DNA from 3 places in the Rhizobium sp. RHZ02 genome. Region 2 is predicted to be linked to each of the others. Evidence: riboswitches for the same ligand, from Rfam matches in the RefSeq annotation. Region 2 holds a riboswitch; each other region holds the start of a gene.
What was found. Region 2 has a riboswitch for cobalamin ahead of bluB (5,6-dimethylbenzimidazole synthase). Riboswitches for the same ligand answer to the same signal wherever they lie in the genome.
Positions count from the first base shown of each region.

Region 1: it holds a riboswitch for cobalamin, as region 2 does, so the genes downstream of both, nrdH (glutaredoxin-like protein NrdH) here and bluB (5,6-dimethylbenzimidazole synthase) in region 2, are expected to answer to the same signal.
Region 3: it holds a riboswitch for cobalamin, as region 2 does, so the genes downstream of both, cobU (bifunctional adenosylcobinamide kinase/adenosylcobinamide-phosphate guanylyltransferase) here and bluB (5,6-dimethylbenzimidazole synthase) in region 2, are expected to answer to the same signal.

Region 1 covers NZ_JACUZX010000033.1:36,585-40,781, reverse strand. Annotated here, with positions in the region: gene IB244_RS28530 (DUF1214 domain-containing protein) at 1-267, opposite strand, end outside; partial or broken gene IB244_RS28525 (5-methyltetrahydropteroyltriglutamate--homocysteine S-methyltransferase) at 581-1,222, shown strand; cobalamin riboswitch at 1,344-1,567, shown strand; gene nrdH (glutaredoxin-like protein NrdH) at 1,816-2,037, shown strand; gene nrdI (class Ib ribonucleoside-diphosphate reductase assembly flavoprotein NrdI) at 2,048-2,461, shown strand; gene nrdE (class 1b ribonucleoside-diphosphate reductase subunit alpha) at 2,431-4,197, shown strand, end outside.
Region 2 covers NZ_JACUZX010000009.1:98,895-103,091, forward strand. Annotated here, with positions in the region: gene IB244_RS15910 (LTA synthase family protein) at 1-560, opposite strand, end outside; gene IB244_RS15915 (TolB family protein) at 778-1,611, shown strand; cobalamin riboswitch at 1,638-1,820, shown strand; gene bluB (5,6-dimethylbenzimidazole synthase) at 1,860-2,549, shown strand; gene IB244_RS15925 (DUF2865 domain-containing protein) at 2,556-3,641, opposite strand; gene IB244_RS15930 (NADP-dependent malic enzyme) at 3,764-4,197, opposite strand, start outside.
Region 3 covers NZ_JACUZX010000034.1:20,191-24,387, reverse strand. Annotated here, with positions in the region: gene IB244_RS28790 (chloride channel protein) at 1-944, opposite strand, end outside; cobalamin riboswitch at 1,192-1,589, shown strand; gene cobU (bifunctional adenosylcobinamide kinase/adenosylcobinamide-phosphate guanylyltransferase) at 1,718-2,242, shown strand; gene cobW (cobalamin biosynthesis protein CobW) at 2,248-3,297, shown strand; gene cobN (cobaltochelatase subunit CobN) at 3,308-4,197, shown strand, end outside.

The DNA.
Region 1 (4,197 bases), on a different contig from region 2:
GTCGACTGCAACCCAGGCCTCGGAATAGGCGACGTCCAGGTTCGGATTGGGCCAGTCCACCGCGCCGGGCTTCCTGTGAACCAACTCGTTCCACTTAAAACCTTCCTGGAAGTCGAGCTGTTGTTGGCGCGTGATCAGCAGCCGGCCAAGCAGGTAGATATAGGCCTGGCTGATCTCTTCATCGCTGACCTGAGCGGTCTGCGCCGAGGTCCCACCTGCCACCATCAAAAAAGCGAGGAGGAGGAAAGTAACAGAGCGTAGCGACATGATGACCTTGACCTTGTTAGCGGCGCTGACAACATCCTCGCTTTTCGAGGCACGAGAGGAAGTACGTTACGGTAAATATTGAAGTGTTCTGCAATGCTGACGGCCGATTTGGATCGATGAACGAACCGCTGCACGGGAGGGCGCGTGGGTTGAGGTAGAGGGCACGAGGCGGGCGTCGCGCTAAGATCAAAATCGGGACTCTCGTTCAAGAAATTCGAACCCGCGCCATGGTCGTCCAGCGAAAGACCGGACGTCCCGTACAATTCGAGATCACGACCGAAGTGAGGGGAAGCCTGCTTGCCTGGCTTGAACGCAGCCCATGAAGGGGATGCTGACGGGACCGGTTACCATTCTTCAACTGGTCCTTCGTTCGCGACGACCTGCCTCGCGAGACCGTGTGCCGACAGATCGCGCTCGCCATCCATGATGAGGTGAAGGATCTCGAGCAAGCGGGCGCGGCGATGATCCAGATCGACGAAGCGGCGTTACGCGAAGGCCTTCCCCTCAGGAAGGGTGCCTGGCAGCATTATCTCGATTGGGCTGTCGAGTGCTTCCGAATTTGCTCCAGCGACGTGGCGGACGACACGCAGATCCATACGCACATGTGCTATTCCGAGTTCAACGACATCATGGATTCGATCGCCGCGATGGACGCGGATGGGATCTCGATCGAGACATCAAGGTCGAAAATGGAACTGCTCGATGCATTCGTCGGAGAAGGTTATCCGAACGAAATCGGACTGGGTGTCTATGACATCCACTCGCCGCGGGTTCCTCATGCCGAGGAGATGCGAGCGTTGCTCAGTCTGGCGCGCACACATTTGAGCGACCGCCAACTTTGAGTCAACCCGGACTGCGGCTTGAAAACCCGCAATGGGAAGAGGTCAAACCCGCACTCGTCAATATGGTGAAAGCCGCGCGCAGCCTGCGCGAAGTAGCCGCGGTAGAGGGCTAGCCCTACCGTGCCACCGAACCCCGAAGCCGGGCGAAGGTCCGGCTTCGTTGCCTTCATTATTTGTCCCCAGCGTTTCTGCGTCTGTCTGATGGTATCCGTTGACGCGATTTTCGCCTCGTATACTATATCTTGTGTTCGAGGTTCTTCCGATTCGCGTCGGAAGCTAAGACGGGAATACGGTGCGTGAGGCCCATGATGGGTCGAGCAATGCCGGAGCTGCCCCCGCAACTGTGAGCGGCGAGCATTCGATCGATAGGTCCACTGAACGCCTTGAGGGCATTGGGAAGGCAGATCGAATGTGATGACCCGCAAGCCAGGAGACCTGCCTTGCAACGCAAACGTCCACGGGCGGGGTGTCCGGAAGGTCGCGATTGCGTGCGGGATGTTGCCGTGCGTGCCGCTTCCCCTGACCGCCGCATGAGCCACTTCGGGGTGAAGTCTTATGATCTTGAGTTTCGAAATCCGTCCGCGCGAATGACGGGCGCCTGAGCGTCCGGCGACCGCAAGCGGCTGCCTTCATCATCGCTCACTTTTGGCCGGACGTCGGAGGATGTCCGATCGCTATCGCCCGCCTATCTGACATGAGGATTACCATGACCATCACCGTCTACAGCAAGCCTGCCTGCGTTCAGTGCACGGCGACCACACGCGCGCTCGATCGGCAAGGGATCAACTATGACGTGATCGACGTCTCGACCGACACCGCGGCCTACGAGCTCGTGCAGGGTCTCGGCTACCGTCAGGTTCCCGTCGTCGTTGCCGGTGACCTGCACTGGGCTGGCTTCCGACCTGATATGATCAACGCTCTGGCCTGAGGATCGGCCGATGGGTGAGCTCGTCTATTTCTCCAGCAGATCCGAGAACACCCGCCGCTTTGTCGAAAAACTCAGGCTGCCCGCATCGCGGATTCCGATCGGCGCCGAGCTCACGCTTACGGCGGAACGTCCCTTCGTCCTGATCGTCCCGACTTATTGCGGCGACGGCGGCAAGGGCGCCGTCCCCAAGCAGGTGATCCGTTTCCTCAACGATGCGGCGAACCGCTCGAACCTCCGTGGCGTGATTGCCGCGGGCAACAGCAACTTCGGCGAGACCTACGGGCTTGCCGGCGACATCATCGCAAGGAAATGTCAGGTGCCCTACCTCTACAGGTTCGAGCTTCTGGGCACCGTGGAGGATGTCGCCAATGTCAAACATGGATTGGAACGATTTTGGACACGGCAGTTCTCGAACGCCCTGTGAAGGTGGCGGATACGAAGGTGGCGGACGCAACGCTCGACTACCACGCACTCAACGCGATGCTGAACCTCTATGACGAGGACGGAAGGATTCAGCTCGACAAGGATCGGCAAGCGGCCAAGCAGTATTTCCTGCAGCACGTAAACCAGAATACAGTGTTCTTCCATAATCTCAGGGAGAAGCTCGATTACCTCGTGACCGAAGGCTATTATGAGCAGGAGGTTCTGGACCAGTATTCGTTCAATTTCGTCCGCGACCTGTTCGATCACGCCTACGATAAGAAGTTCCGCTTCCCGACCTTCCTCGGCGCGTTCAAGTACTACACCAGTTACACGCTGAAGACCTTCGACGGGAAGCGTTATCTCGAGCGCTACGAAGACCGTATCTGCATGGTGGCACTGACGCTGGCGCAGGGCAGCGAAGCGCTGGCCCGCGACATGGTTGATGAGATCATCTCGGGCCGCTTCCAGCCGGCGACCCCGACCTTCCTCAATGCCGGAAAGAAGCAGCGCGGTGAGCTTGTCTCCTGCTTCCTGCTACGCATCGAGGACAATATGGAGAGCATCGCACGCGGCATCAATTCCGCTTTGCAGCTCTCCAAGCGCGGCGGCGGTGTCGCTCTGTCGTTGACGAACCTGCGCGAGGCGGGAGCGCCGATCAAGCAGATCGAGAACCAGTCGTCAGGCGTAATCCCGGTCATGAAGCTCCTTGAGGACAGCTTCTCCTACGCCAACCAGCTCGGCGCGCGGCAGGGGGCAGGCGCCGTCTACCTCAACGCCCACCACCCCGACATCATGCGGTTCCTCGACACCAAGCGCGAGAATGCCGATGAGAAGATCCGCATCAAGACGCTGTCCCTCGGCGTTGTTGTCCCCGACATCACATTCGAACTGGCAAAGAACAACGAGGATATGTACCTGTTCTCGCCCTACGATGTGGAGCGTGTCTACGGCGTCGCCTTCAGCGAGATCTCGGTGACGGAAAAGTACCGGGAGATGGTGGCCGACAGCCGCATCAAGAAAAAGAAGATCAAAGCGCGTGACTTCTTTCAGGTTGTTGCCGAGATCCAGTTCGAAAGCGGCTATCCCTACATCATGTTTGAAGACACGGTGAATAAGACGAACCCGATTGCCGGACGCATTACCATGAGCAACCTCTGCTCGGAAATCCTGCAGGTGAGCGAGGCGAGCGACTACAATGACGATCTCTCCTACAAGCACATGGGCAAGGACATCTCCTGCAATCTCGGCTCGCTGAATATCGCTGCAGCGATGGATTCATCCGATTTCGGCAAGACGATCGAAACCTCGATCCGGGCGCTGACTGCCGTTTCCGACATGAGCAACATCACGTCCGTTCCAGCCGTGGCTAAGGGTAACGCCGACAGTCACGCGATTGGTCTCGGGCAGATGAACCTTCACGGCTATCTCGCCCGCGAACGTATCTACTATGGCTCCGAAGAGGGCGTCGACTTCACCAACATGTACTTTTACACAGTCACCTATCATGCCATCCGTGCCTCGAACCGGCTGGCCGTCGAGCGGGGTCAGAGCTTTAAGGGTTTCGAGAATTCGAAGTACGCTTCGGGCGAATATTTCAACAAGTACACCGAAGCTGAGTGGAAGCCCGCGACAGCGCGTGTAGCAGAGCTTTTCGAGACGGCAGGGGTCCACGTTCCGACGCAAGACGACTGGTTGGAACTGAAGCAGGCCGTCGTGGAAGGCGGTCTCTATAACCAG
Region 2 (4,197 bases):
ACGCAAAGCCGGCGGACGCGAGAGGCCCTTGGGAGCTTCGGGAAGTTGCGCCAGGCGAAGCGCCAGAAGATGACAATCGCGGTAGCGGAAAGGACAATGCCGACAAGCATTGCAACGGCCGTCCAGGGGCGGTCGCGCACCATCACAGGGAGCAGTTCCATGATCTGCCGCCCGAAAAGGACGTCCGATGGATAAAGCGGGTCCGAAAGGTAGTGCTGCTTCTGGTTGGATACAATGGCGGGGACGATCACAAGCGGAAGAACGATCAGCGCCGAAATGAACCGCCGGCCCAGGACTGCATCGAGCGACAGCATCAGGACAGTCAACATCACAACCGTCGTCATCCCCGGACGCACAGGCGATGTCAGGAATTCGCGGACGTCGGCCAACCCATCGCGGGCAATGATCTCGACAGTGGCGGTGGCAAGGAGCGCAAGCAGGGCACAAAAAGCAACGCTGAGTGCGGTGCGTAGGGCGGGCGACCGAGCGCTTCCCCCGAAATCGGTGGAAAGCGACGCAAAACGCGCCGCCGCTGCAGACCTCATTACCAACGCGATCAACTGGAAAACTCCGACGTCATAAAAGCTTCGTCGAACTGTCACATCTTCGTCATGAACGCTAGATGAACCGCTAGGTTTCCCGCATTTGTGATCGGTGGATAAAACGCCCATCACGCAGGAGCTACCTCCAGAGCAGATTCTCGGTCAGGCGCATTTGCTTGTGCTGAGTGGCGAGCCGTCGTAGGTCTGGCGGATTCGATGCTCAGGAGGATTCAGATTGCGCAGTTCCGTTGAGATCTACAGCATCAGGACAGGCGAGGCGCGCGTCGTCTGGCAAACCACGCAACTCGTTGAGGCGCCGAACTTTTCGCCGGATGGGACCTATCTACTGTTGAACGGCGACGGACTCCTCTACCGTCTCGCACTTGATGGTTCGAGCAAGGTCGGCAAGGTCGATACCGGCTTTGCGACGACCTGCAACAACGACCACGGCATTTCGCCCGATGGCCGCCAGATCGTCATCTCCGACAAAACCGAGTTCGGGAAGTCGACGATTTATGTGCTGCCGGCCGAAGGTGGTACGCCGCGGCTGGTGACGCAAAATCGGCCATCCTATTGGCACGGCTGGTCGCCCGACGGGAAGCAACTCGCCTATTGTGGCATCCGCAACGATTTGTTCGATATCTACACGATCTCCGTTGACGGCGGCGAAGAAAAGCGGCTGACCCACGGCGAGGGGCGCAATGACGGGCCGGACTATTCCGCCGACGGTCAATGGATCTACTTCAATTCTAGCCGCACCGGCCTCATGCAAATCTGGCGAATCCATCCCGATGGGACCGGTCTCGAGCAGGTCACCAGTGACAACTATGGGAACTGGTTTGCCCATCCGTCGCCCAACAACGACAAGGTTCTGATCCTTTCTTACGATCCTGATGTGTTCGACCATCCACGCGATTTCGATGTTCGCCTGCGGCTGATGGACACGGATGGCGGAAACCTGACGACGCTCTTCGATCTCTTCGGCGGGCAGGGAACGATCAACGTGCCCAACTGGTCGCCGTCAGGTGATGAGTTCGCCTATGTGCGCTACTTTCCCGTCTCGGATTAAGGGATTGCGTCGGCCAGGGTTTATAGGCATAGACGCGTCCGTCGGGTGCCCGTCGCAGGCGGGAGAATCGGGAATTCGGTGAAAGACCGAAACGTGCCCAACGCTGTAAGGCTGACGGCTGCCGCAAAGAGCCACTGGTCCAGTACCGGGAAGGCGCGGCAGTCGGATGACGCCAAGTCAGAAGACCGGCCCGACATCATAGACTGACCCGCGTGGACTGCGGGCGGTTGTGTTGTTGGGGATTGACGATGCGACCAGACCACTCAGGCTCCCTGTCGGGAGCCGCAGCCTTTTCGAACGAGGAACGCGACGCCGTCTACAGGGCGATTTCGACGCGACGCGACGTGCGTTCCGAGTTTCTCCCGGATGCCATACCGGACGACGTCGTCAAAAGGCTTCTGACGGCCGCACATCACGCGCCGTCCGTTGGGTTCATGCAGCCCTGGAATTTCATCCTGGTGCGCGATGATAAGGTGAAGGAGGCCGCGTGGCAGGCCTTCGATCGCGCCAACCGCGAGGCGGGCGAGATGTTTGAAGGCGGGCGGCAACAGCTCTACCGGTCACTGAAGCTTGAGGGCATCCGCACCGCACCGCTCAGCATCTGCGTGACCTGCGATCCGCATCGCTGCGGCGATGTCGTTCTTGGCAGGACGCACAATCGGCGGATGGATTCCTACTCCACGGTCTGTGCCGTGCAGAATCTGTGGCTCGCCGCCCGAGCCGAAGGCGTGGGGGTCGGCTGGGTGAGCATCTTTCACGAGTCCGACATCAAGGACATCCTCGGTGTTCCTGATCGGGTCGAGATCGTTGCCTGGCTCTGCGTCGGCTATGTCGACCGGCTCTATGACCAGCCGGAACTCGCCGTCAAAGGATGGCGCCAGCGATTGCTGCTGGAGGAACTGGTGTTTACGGATCGCTGGGACAATCCAGCGGACTGAGGGCGGCTATTGCTGCTGCGGCTGAGGGCCCGGCTTTGCCGGATGCTTGAGGTCGATTGTGCCTTGGTCGCCGGCCAAGAACTGCGGACCGATCTGGCGCACCTTGTTGGTCGCCGGATCATATGGCCTGTCCGGCACCTGAGGCTGCGGTGCAGCCGGGGCGGCGACCTTGCTCGCTGGCTCGGGCTTCTTGGTTTCGATCGTGGTGATCGATCCTTGTTGCGGCGGTTCGCTGATTGATTGGCTTTTTCGCATCCGCTCATAGTAGGCGTTGAGGTCGCAGCTGCAGGATGATTTTTCGCCGGGTTTTCGGTTCTTGTAGGCGAAAGCGTTCGGCATCGCGCTGTAAGGAGCGCCCGTGGCCGCCGATATCATCTGTGAAGTCTCAGTGCTGGAGACGTCATGATAAAAGAGCTCTGTGTCGATGCCGGGACACATCTTCGAGCAGGTGTCGGCATCGCGGGCGAAGTCCTGCGAGGTTGCATTCGAGCTTAACGGAAAAAAGCCACCGTCGCAGGTGCGCACACAGACGGTATTGAGATGAGAGGGCGTCGACATGCCGGGGAGACCGTAGCGGCGCTGGCCGGGATCGCCACCCGGCGGTACGAAGGTGTCGTTTCGCAGCGCCTGATCTTCAATGCTTGGAGGCGGTGCATATCCATCGCCGCTGTCGGCGGGCCACTGTTCCTCGTTGCAGCCATTGTCATCGAGCGCCGCAAGAAGCTCGTTTCGCGTGCGGACATCCTCGCTTTGGCCACGCAGCTCGTCGCGCCGCTGCTGCAGATAACGGATGTTGTCGACCATTTTGCTCTCCGCGCGCTCAAGCTCCCCGCAATAGCCGTCATCGTCGCCGATCACGACCATGCTGCCGCTTGTGCAGCCGTTCTGACGGAGATCGCTGCGGACCTTGCGAAGCTCAAGGTTCTGTTCGGCGATGGCGCTGGCGAATTTGCGCACCTCGGGCGTGCTGCCGATGATTTGCGGCAGATCGGCAAGGCGGGCACGCAGGTCTCCGCAGATCGCCGGCACCTGGGCATGGGCCGAGCCGATCAACACAAGTGCGGCTGCGAATGACAGAATCCAGCGGTTCAAGGCATCGTCCCATCGGTGAGCAGGTCGTAAGGCGCGGCGTCCTGCCGCGCCTCCATTGCTAGCCCGTTTGTCTTAACAGGCTGCAGTCGGAATCTTAGCGCATTTTCTCGATCGGCCGCAAATCACGCCGGCTGTGAAGCCTCGACGACGGCGAGGGCAGCCATGTTGACGACACCGCGGGAGGTCACCGAGGGCGCCAGGATGTGCGCCGGCAGCGCAGCGCCCAGCAGGATCGGCCCTACATGCAAGCCGTCGATCATCGATTTCACGACGCCGAGGGTGATATTCGCCGAATCCAGGTTCGGGAAGACCAGCAGGTTCGCTTCGTCATGCAGGGTCGTGTCGGGCATGACGCGCTTGCGCAGGGCGTCGGAGATCGCGCTCTCGCCATGCATCTCGCCGTCGACTTCAAGCTCCGGGGCTGCTTCGCGAACGAGCTTGAGAGCAGCACGCATCTTCGTCGCGCTCTCGGATTCACGCGAGCCGAAATTCGAGTGGGAAACGAGGGCCACGCGCGGCGTAATGCCGAAGCGCTTGATTTCCTCGGCGGCGAGAA
Region 3 (4,197 bases), on a different contig from region 2:
TTGAGGTGGAGCGCGCCATGTCCTGCCGACAGCACCTGCGGTGTGATCAGCGCGAGGAGGCCAACGACGATGCCGCCAAGGGCAGGGCGCAGCGGCGTCGCGATCGAACTCCGGCGAGCCAATTCCTCGATCCAGGCAACGCCCTGCATGATCATGATACCGACACCCGCACAGAATGCGCCGAGCAGGAGAGCCGGGACGTAATCAGCCGGCATGACCGTACCGAATTCGCCAACGTCGATCAGGAAATCGCTGCCACCGAGCAGCCGAGCCACCAGCGTCGAAACCAGCGCAGAAACCACAACCGGCGTTAGCGAGACGATGGTATACGAGCCGATGATGAGCTCGAAGGCGTAGAATGCGCCGGTCAGCGGGGCATTGAAGGCAGCGGCAATCGCACCCGCTGCGCCGCACCCAACGAGAACGCGCAGGTCCGAGCGGCGAAGCTGCAGCTTCAGCCCGAGCTTCGAGGCCAGTCCGGCCGCCAGCTGCGTGTAGCCGGCTTCCAGGCCGACGGAGGCCCCGAAACCATTAGAAATAAGATTTTGGACTGCGACCAGAATGCTATCGGTGAGAGATAGCCGACCGCCATGCAGTGCGTTCGCCTCGATCGGATCCACCATCGGCTTCTTGCGGGTCTTGGCAAGCACGAACAGCAACAGACCCAGGAGAATGCCGCCGCAGACCGGCGCCGTCAGCAACAGCAGCTTGTTGTCGATCTGCGACGAACTCAGTCTCTCGACGTCGCTGATTCCGAAGATCAGGCTGTGCATTTCGCGGGAAATGAGACCCATACCGGTCACCGCCAAACCCGATATGACACCGACGATCGCGCCGGCGATGACCATCCCCATCTCGCTGCGGCGCAGCAGGGCGCGCATCCGCCCGATATCGAGAAGGGTATGAAACGGACCGAAGCGGCGAATATCGATTTTGAGGAGCATGGCAGGAAAACTAGGCGGGCGCAGGCGCGTTCAAGTGCGAGGAAGGGAGGGGCAAATCAGTGGCGCGACCCGCTTGCGATGCAATTGCGGCAAAAGACCGGCGCGGACAATAATTATTTATGACGTAAGCCACTGATAAAAGACGATAAATCTTGTAGAGTAGGTCGACTTGACAGCGTTTCGCGGCGATGACGGCAATCTTAGGAGCGACGGCTTTTGATTGACTTCAGGAGTGGCCTTGCCTAACGATGACGCCATAACGGATGGTTCCGGACCGGTTGAATCGGTGCGGATGAAAAGGGAATGTGAAGCGGTGGACCCAATTCGGGCACCGTCATCAGAGCCGACCCCGCGACTGTAGAGCGGTCAGGGTTTTCCGTCCGGCGTTGGTTTCGCGTGGCTGACAGCCTGCAAGGGTGCAGGCGGGCTGTGCGAAAGTGGCGACGGAAAAGTCACTGGCAGTGCATCATGATCAACCGGGGCAGGACGCCTCTTACGTCTACGAATCGTCCGCCTTTTCATGAAATGCAGCCGGGAAGGCGAGGAAGATCCGCTGGCACGATCTGGGGCGACCGGTTTCCGGTTTGCCCCGATCGCGGCCAAGACCCGCGAGCCAGGAGACCTGCCAACTGTGCCGGGCGAAAAGCCCATTCCTGGGTGATGCCCGCTGCCAGCACGGAGGTTGTCATGGCTGAAAGACAGATTTGCCGGCTGCGCTCCGCAGTCGTTCCGGTCTCTCGCGGAAGGCTTCCGAAGATCGGTCAGCGTTTTCCATGAGCCCGATATCATCAGGCGCGACTTTCATCCTGGGCGGCGCGCGCTCGGGCAAATCGCGTTTTGCCGAGCAACTGGTCGTCTCGAGCGGCCTGGAGCACCATTACGTGGCGACCGGTCGGGCTTGGGACGACGAGATGCGCGCCCGGATCGACAAGCACAAAGCCGATCGCGGCGATCTCTGGCATACCCATGAAGAGCCGCTGGATCTTGTCGGCTGCCTGCGGGCGATCGATGGCGAGAAGCGGGCAGTTTTGGTGGATTGCCTGACGCTTTGGATCACCAATCTGATGATGGAAGACCGCGACATAGGGGCGGAATTTGCCTCGCTTGTGGCGTATCTGCCGACGGCACGAGCCCGTCTCGTCATCGTTTCCAATGAGGTCGGTCTCGGTATCGTGCCGGAAAACCGCATGGCGCGGGAGTTTCGGGACCATGCCGGCCGTCTGCATCAAATGATCGCGGCCGAGGCCGTGGATGTGTATTTTATCGCGGCTGGACTGCCGTTGAAGATGAAGGGTTGAATTTCATGAACCAGCAGAAAATTCCGGCGACCGTGATCACGGGTTTCCTCGGCGCCGGCAAGACGACGATGATCCGCAATCTGCTCTCCAATGCCAACGGTAAGAAGATCGCGCTTATCATCAACGAATTCGGCGATCTCGGCGTCGACGGCGACGTGCTCAAGGGCTGCGGCGCGGAGAACTGCACCGAGGATGACATCATCGAGCTCACCAATGGCTGCATCTGCTGCACGGTTGCCGACGACTTCATTCCGACGATGACCAAGCTTCTGGAGCGCGAACAGCGCCCCGACCATATCGTTATTGAAACATCCGGTCTCGCGCTGCCGCAGCCGCTCGTTGCGGCGTTCAACTGGCCTGATATCCGCACGCAGGTCACCGTCGATGGCGTCGTTACCGTTGTCGACAGCGCCGCCGTTGCCGCGGGCCGCTTCGCGGACGATCACGATGCCGTCGAGGCTCGTCGGGTCGAAGACGATTCGCTCGACCATGAGAGCCCGATCGAGGAGCTTTTCGAGGACCAGCTGACCTGCGCCGATCTGATCGTACTCAACAAGACCGACCTTCTCGACACCGCCGGCCTTGGTCGCGTGCGCGATGAGGTTGCTTCCCGTATCGCTCGCAAGCCTGTCATGATCGAGGCGCGCAATGGCGAGGTTCCGGCAAGCGTGCTGCTCGGGCTCGGCGTCGGTACGGAAGACGATGTGGTCAATCGCAAGTCCCACCATGAACTCGAACACGAGGACGGCGTGCCGCACGATCATGACGAGTTCGACAGCTTCGTGGTCGAGCTTGGTCCTGTTGCCGATCCGGCAGCCTTCGTGGATGCGCTGAGGGGCATCATCGGCGAACATGACGTGCTGCGGCTCAAGGGCTTCATCGATGTTCCCGGCAAGCCGATGCGCCTGCAGTTGCAGGCGGTCGGCAGCCGGATCGACCACTATTTCGATCGCGCCTGGGCGCCGGGCGAAGCACGCGGCACCCGTCTTGTCGTCATCGGCTTGCACGAGATGGACGAAGCGGCGGTGCGCAAGGCGATCGAAGCGCTGGCATAAGGCAAGACCGATGCATCTGCTTCTGGCACAGCAGGGAACAATCAGTGACGCCGAGGAGGCGATCGATCTCGGTCAATCGCCCGGCGATGTCCTGTTCCTGTCGGCTGCCGATACCGAGCTTGCCGCGATAGCCGCCGCTTATGACGAACCGTCGGCCGGCTTCTCGCTGCGGCTGGCAAGCCTGATGAGCCTGAAGCATCCAATGTCGGTCGATGCCTATATCGAGCGGACGGCCCGCCACTCCAAGCTAATCGTCGTGAGGGCGCTGGGTGGCGCCAGCTACTTCCACTATGCGCTGGAGGCGCTCCATACGGCGGCAGCTCGATCTGGCGCGTTCATCGCCGTGCTGCCCGGAGATTCGAAGTCCGATGCGGGGTTGACACCATTTTCGAATGTACCGCTTGAAGACCTGAACGCCCTTTGGGCCTATCTCATCGAAGGCGGCGATGCCAATTCGCGGGCGTTTCTGGACTATGCCGGTGCGATGCTCTCGGGAACTGAAAAGCCGGAAGCGGCATCGCCGCTGATGAAGGCTGGGATCTGGTGGCCGGGCAAGGGCGTCGTCGGCGTCGAAGAGTGGAGGTCGGCGTGCGACGAACGGGTGCGCTTCGTACAGGGAGTGTCACAAACGCCAGTGGTCGCGGTCAGCTTCTATCGCGCGCTCGTGCAAAGCGGAGAGACCAAGCCTGTCGAAGCCTTGATCGATACGCTGCTGGCTGAAGGCATCCGGCCGCTGCCGGTGTTTGCTTACAGCCTCAAGGATCCTGTCTCGAAGGGCATTCTCGAAAGTGTTTTTAACGCCATCAAGCCCGAGGTGGTGATCAATACGACAGGCTTTGCCGTGTCTGCGCCTGGTGCGGATCGCGAGCAGACCGTGCTCGAGGCGAACGACGCGGTGGT